Rhizobium sp. N324: one gene and its partner. The protein of the gene in region 1 interacts with the protein of each later gene in a pairwise test. Links are inferred from orthologs where the notes say so. Each region holds a gene or a part of one and is shown on either strand. Other genes may lie near its edges.

Evidence for each region.
Region 2: the proteins of AMK05_RS16470 (region 1) and glmS interact in binary tests that used the Escherichia coli proteins (3 or more experiments, as listed by UniProt). The link is inferred for Rhizobium sp. N324 from one-to-one orthologs.

Annotation. Positions count from the first base shown.
Region 1 is NZ_CP013630.1:3,421,451-3,424,408, reverse strand. The notes cover bases 153-2,945. They hold AMK05_RS16470 (phosphatase PAP2/dual specificity phosphatase family protein), read left to right. Parts: upstream 153-781; coding sequence 782-2,110; downstream 2,111-2,945. Other genes in these bases: AMK05_RS16460 (alpha-hydroxy acid oxidase), read right to left, coding at 2,619-2,945; AMK05_RS16465 (hypothetical protein), read left to right, coding at 2,107-2,547; AMK05_RS16475 (bifunctional alpha/beta hydrolase/class I SAM-dependent methyltransferase), read left to right, coding at 153-772. In the rest of the region: more of AMK05_RS16475, read left to right, coding at 1-152; more of AMK05_RS16460, read right to left, coding at 2,946-2,958.
Region 2 is NZ_CP013630.1:2,234,148-2,237,297, forward strand. The notes cover bases 166-3,150. They hold glmS (glutamine--fructose-6-phosphate transaminase (isomerizing)), read left to right. Parts: upstream 166-737; coding sequence 738-2,564; downstream 2,565-3,150. Other genes in these bases: glmU (bifunctional UDP-N-acetylglucosamine diphosphorylase/glucosamine-1-phosphate N-acetyltransferase GlmU), read left to right, coding at 166-626; AMK05_RS10820 (DUF502 domain-containing protein), read left to right, coding at 2,699-3,150. Outside these bases: more of glmU, read left to right, coding at 1-165. UniProt on the Escherichia coli protein: Catalyzes the first step in hexosamine metabolism, converting fructose-6P into glucosamine-6P using glutamine as a nitrogen source.

The sequences.
Region 1 (2,958 bases):
CATCAAGCTTGGCGCCCTCGTCTCCGAAGGCATAAGGACGGGGATCAAGACCGGTTTTGATTCCGGCTCGACACTCGACTACGTCTACGAAAACGAGCCCCGCGGGCTCGGTCCCGGCGGGCGTGCGATCGACAAGGTGTTCCTCGAGGCGATCGGCTGGCGCGGCATCCGGCAGCGCAAACTGCATTTGCAGGAACTGATCGATCGCGCGCTGCAGCGCCTGAAAGCAGCCGGCCGCAGCACCCATATGCTCGACATAGCGGCCGGGCATGGCCGTTATGTCCTTGATGCGATCGAGACGGCTGCCGTGCGTCCCGATAGTGCGCGATTGCAGGATTATTCCCCCATCAATGTCGACGCCGGCCGTGCCAGCATTGCCGCGCGTGGACTGGGTGATTTCGTCAATTTCCGCCAGCAGGATGCTTTCGACGGTGAGGGGCTGGCAGCCATCACGCCGGCTCCGGATCTGGCGATCGTCTCCGGCCTTTACGAGCTGTTTTCCGACAATGCGATGATCGCCGCTTCGCTCGACGGGATTGCCCGCGCGATGCGGCCGGGTGGTCTGCTTGTCTACACCAACCAGCCATGGCATCCCCAACTGGAGATGATCGCCCGCGCGCTGACTTCCCACCGCGGCGGCGAGGCGTGGGTGATGCGGCGGCGGACGCAAGAGGAAATGGACCAACTGGTCGCCGCAGCCGGTTTCCGCAAGATCGAACAGCGCATCGATCAATGGGGCATTTTCACCGTCTCGCTGGCCGAGAGAGTCTGAGGATAAAACGTGGAGAAGGCACGTTCCACTTTTTCCCGGGCAGCACCGGTTCCCAAGCGGGCGGCGCTCTGGCTCATGTTCCTGGCGCCGTTCTTCTATCTCAGTTATGGCGGCGCCAATTGGCTGGCATCGCAACGCGCGCATGTGCCGAACGTCGCCTTCGCATGGGAAAGCGCCATTCCGTTCCTCGGATGGACGATCATACCATATTGGTCGATCAATCTGTTCTATGCACTCTGCCTGTTCATCAACACGACGCCGCGCGATGTGGATAGGCTCGCGCGACGTTATCTGACGATCCAGATAGTGGCCGTCGCCTGCTTTGTCGCGTTTCCGCTCGAAGCGACCTTCGTGCGGCCGGCAACGAGCGGCCTGCCCGGCTTCATGTTCGCCGTCCTCGGTAGTTTCGATAAACCGTTCAATCAGGCGCCGTCGCTGCATGTCGCGCTCCTGGTGGTGATCTGGGACCACCTCCGCGGCCGGTTGCCGCGCAGGGCACGGCTTCTCTGGCACTTCTGGTGTTTTCTGATCGGAGCCTCCGTGCTGACGACGTGGCAGCATCACGTCATGGACATACCGACCGGCATGCTGCTCGGTCTGTTCGCCGCCTGGCTTTTTCCGCGCGATGCCGGTTCGCCTCTCGCGAAGTTTGCGATGAGCGGCGATCCAAAGTCGCGCCGTCTCGGCGTCTATTATCTGTGCGGTGCCGTCGTATGTCTCGTCCTTTCAGCGCTCGGTACCTCTCTAACGGCCGCGGCACTTCTGTTGCTCTGGCCGGCTGTTGCGCTGGCGATCGTCGCAGTCGGATATTTCGGCGCCGGCCCGCAGATATTCCAGAAACGCGCCGATGGCCGGGCCACGCTTGCCAGCCGCTGGCTACTGGCGCCCTACCGGCTCGGCGCTCTCATCAACGTTTGGCTCTGGACACGCACAATGCCGGCATCGGTGGTGATCGCTGACGGCGTCCATTTCGGTCGTTTTCCGCGTCGCCACGAGGCCGACCGTTTTGCCACGGTGATCGACATGACCGGCGAACTTCAACGCCCCGGCGGAACACTCGCGCGCTGGTGCAGCTTTCCCACTCTTGATCTTGCAGCCCTCGACAAGATCCAGACGTTCGCTGCGGCGAACCACGTTGAGGCTGCGCGCCAGCAGGGACCGGTCCTCGTCTGCTGCGCGCTCGGTTTCCAGCGGAGCGCCTGCGTCATCCTGCGTTGGCTGCTCATCAGCCGGCGTTGCGAAAATCCAGCCGAGGCACTGCGGTTACTCGAACGGGTGGGGCGGCGCGTTCATCTGCCGGCTAGAAGTATCCATGCCGCAATGGAGGGCTTGCAATGACGCAGTGGAATGCCACAGCCTCGGCGGTTGCGCGCAGTCTCGGCCGCAATGCAATCTTCTGCGGGCTGACGGCGTTGCTGCCACTGATCGTCGGCCCGATCACCGCGGGATATCGAGGCTTCGCTTCGCCGCTCGGCTGGCTCTTGATGCTTATTTTCTGCGTGGTTGTTCTTGCGCTGGCGATCCATCTGCTTTTCGATGCGCTGTTGTTTCGCCTCGCGTCGAGCTACGAGACCGAGACGGCCGGTCTTGCTGCCGTCGACGACCTGTTGTTCCGCATGCAACTGCGCAAGCCTGACAGGGCACCGCCTGGCCTCGAGAGGCGGATTGCCGGATCGCGCCGCATCGTCTGGCACCAGCGTTTTGCGCTCGCCGTCTGTCTCGTGATTTTCGCGATCCTTCAGCTCAATGCGAGCGCCGGCCAGCCGCCAGCCTGAATAGCACGCCGTTCCCGTCCGGCATGGATTGCCCGCCATCGGCGCGTTCAGCTGACGCCGATCTCTCTGCTTCAGCCTTGCGGCGATATGATCGACGCGTTCACGTCGTTGATATCGCGTTTGCCGCAGAGCGCCATGGTGATGTCCATCTCCTTGCGGATGATGCCGAGCGCCAGCGTGACGCCTTCCTTGCCCATGGCACCGAGGCCGTAGAGGAAGGGACGGCCGATATAGGTGCCTTTGGCGCCGAGGGCCACGGCTTTCAGCACGTCCTGGCCGGAGCGGATGCCGCCGTCGAGATGGACCTCGATGCGGTCGCCGACGGCATCGACGATCGCGGGCAGCATGCTGATCGAGGACGGGGCGCCGTCCAGCTGGCGGCCGCCATGATTGGAGACGACGATCGCATCG
Region 2 (3,150 bases), 1.2 Mb from region 1 along the record:
GCCACCAGATGATGCTGTCAGGCGTCACCATGATTGCGCCGGAAACGGTCTTTCTCTCTTACGACACCGTCATCGGCCAGGATGCGCTGATCGAGCCGAACGTCGTCTTCGGCCCCGGCGCGGTGATTGACAGCGGCGCCGTCATCCATGCCTTCTCGCATATCGAAGGTGCCCATGTCAGCCAAGGCGCCACCGTCGGCCCCTTCGCGCGGCTGCGGCCAGGTGCCGATCTCGGCAATGGTTCGAAGGTCGGCAATTTCTGCGAGGTGAAGAATGGCCGGATCGGCGAGGGCGCCAAGGTCAACCATCTCACCTATATCGGCGATGCCATCGTCGGCGCCGGCAGCAATATCGGCGCCGGCACGATCACCTGCAATTATGACGGGGTCAACAAGGCTGAGACGGTGATCGGCGAAAACGCCTTCATCGGTTCCAACTCCTCACTGGTCGCCCCGGTAACGATCGGCGACGGCGCCTATATCGCCTCCGGCAGCGTCATCACCGCCGACGTCCCGGCCGATGCGCTGGCGCTCGGCCGTGCCCGGCAGGAGATCAAGCCCGGTCGTGCATCGCTGCTGCGCGAGCGCGCGCTCGCCATCAAGGCGGCGAAGAAGGCTAAGGCCTGAGGGGCGCTTTGCGTAACCGGCGGAAATTGAAAGTGACCGCCGAGGTGATTGATAACTAAGCGGGAATCGTTAGGACTGGCCTCGATTGTCGGAGCCTTGTGGGGATATTGCATGTGCGGAATTGTGGGGATCGTCGGAACTCAGCCTGTAGCCGGGCGGCTGGTCGATGCGCTGAAGCGTCTCGAATATCGCGGTTATGATTCCGCTGGCGTTGCCACCATCCATGAGGGGGTGATGGATCGCCGCCGCGCCGAAGGCAAGCTGTTCAACCTGGAAAAGCGCCTCGACGCCGAGCCGCTCCCAGGCCTGGTCGGTATTGCGCACACGCGCTGGGCGACCCACGGTGTTCCCAACGAAACCAATGCCCATCCGCATTTCGTCGAAGGTGTCGCCGTCGTTCATAACGGCATCATCGAGAACTTCTCCGAGCTGCGCGACGAATTGACCGCGAAGGGCGCGGTCTTCGAAACCCAGACCGACACCGAGGTCGTCGCCCAGCTGATGGCAAAATACCTGCGCGAGGGAATGGAGCCGCGCGCCGCCATGCTCCAGATGCTGAACCGGCTGACCGGCGCCTATGCGCTCGCCGTCATGCTCAAGGCCGATCCCGGCACGATCATGGCTGCCCGTTCCGGTCCGCCGCTTGCCGTCGGTTATGGCCGCGGCGAGATGTTCCTTGGCTCGGATGCGATCGCGCTGTCGCCCTTCACCAATGAGATCACCTATCTCGTCGACGGCGATTGCGCCGTCATCACCCGCGATAGCGTCGCCGTCATCGATTTTGACGGCAAGCCGGTCAAGCGCGCCCGCCAGATCTCGCAAGCGACCGCCTATGTCGTCGACAAGGGCAACCACCGCCATTTCATGGAAAAGGAAATCTACGAGCAGCCGGAGGTCATCTCCCACGCCCTCAGCCATTACGTCGATTTCGCCGAGAACACGATCGGCGCCAATGCCGCCGCGATCGATTTCAAGGCGGCGACCGGCCTGGCAATCTCGGCCTGCGGCACCGCCTATCTGGCCGGCCTTGTCGGCAAATACTGGTTCGAGCGTTATGCCCGCCTGCCTGTGGAGATCGACGTCGCCTCCGAATTCCGCTACCGCGAAATGCCGCTGTCGCCGTCGCAGGCGGCGCTCTTCATCTCGCAATCCGGCGAGACCGCCGATACGCTGGCATCGCTGCGCTATTGCCGGGAGAACGGCCTGAAGATCGGCGCCGTCGTTAATGTCCGCGAATCGACGATCGCCCGCGAATCCGACGCCGTGTTTCCGATCATGGCCGGCCCTGAAATCGGCGTCGCCTCGACCAAGGCTTTCACCTGCCAGCTGGCCGTGTTGGCATCGCTGGCGATCGGCGCCGGCAAGGCGCGCGGCACGGTGAGCGCCGAGGAGGAGAGGGCGCTGGTGCGCCATCTCGCCGAAATGCCGCGCATCATGAGCCGGGTGCTGAACCTCATCCAGCCGCAGATGGAAAGCCTGTCGCGCGAATTGTCGAAATGCAAGGACGTGCTCTATCTGGGCCGCGGCACCAGCTTTCCGCTCGCCATGGAAGGCGCGCTGAAGCTCAAGGAAATTTCCTATATTCACGCCGAAGGTTATGCCGCCGGCGAATTGAAGCACGGGCCGATCGCGCTGATCGACGAGAACATGCCGGTGATCGTCATCGCTCCTTACGACCGTTTCTTCGAAAAAACGGTCTCCAATATGCAGGAGGTCGCAGCCCGCGGCGGCCGCATCATCTTCATCACCGACGAGGCGGGGGCGGCGGCCTCGAAACTGCCGACCTTGGCGACGATCACTCTGCCTGTGGTCGACGAAATCATCGCGCCGATGATCTTCTCGCTGCCGATCCAGCTGCTCGCCTATCACACCGCCGTCTTCATGGGCACCGACGTCGATCAGCCGCGCAATCTGGCGAAATCCGTGACCGTGGAATAAGCCCGCGAGGATCCGATCTTCGCGCCGAAACATATTGTGCCACGCCCCGAATTCTGGCAGTTTTACCAGGCGGACAAGGGGGAAAGGCCGGCGTTCCGGCCTGTCCAGGACCGAGATGGAGCTCATCAGGAGAGATGACCGACAACACCCCCAGAATGCCGGTCGCGACCCGGCTGAGGAATAATTTTCTCGCAGGCCTGATCATCTGCGCGCCGATCGCGATTACCATCTGGCTGACCTGGACCTTCATCCACTGGTCGGACAGCTGGGTCAGGCCCTATATTCCTGCGCGCTGGAATCCGGAAAGCTATCTCAATTTCGCTATTCCCGGTTTCGGCCTGCTGATCGCCGTCGTGCTGATCACCGTCGTCGGCTTCCTCGGCAAGAACCTGATCGGCCAGAGCATCGTCCGTTTCGGTGAATCAGTCGTCCAGCGCATGCCCCTGGTGCGCACGATCTATCGAAGCGTGAAGCAGATTTTCGAAACCGTTCTGAAGGAGCAGGCGAACTCCTTCAAGAAGGTCGGCCTCATCGAATATCCCGGTCCCGGCCTCTGGGCGCTGGTCTTCATCGCCACCGATGCCAA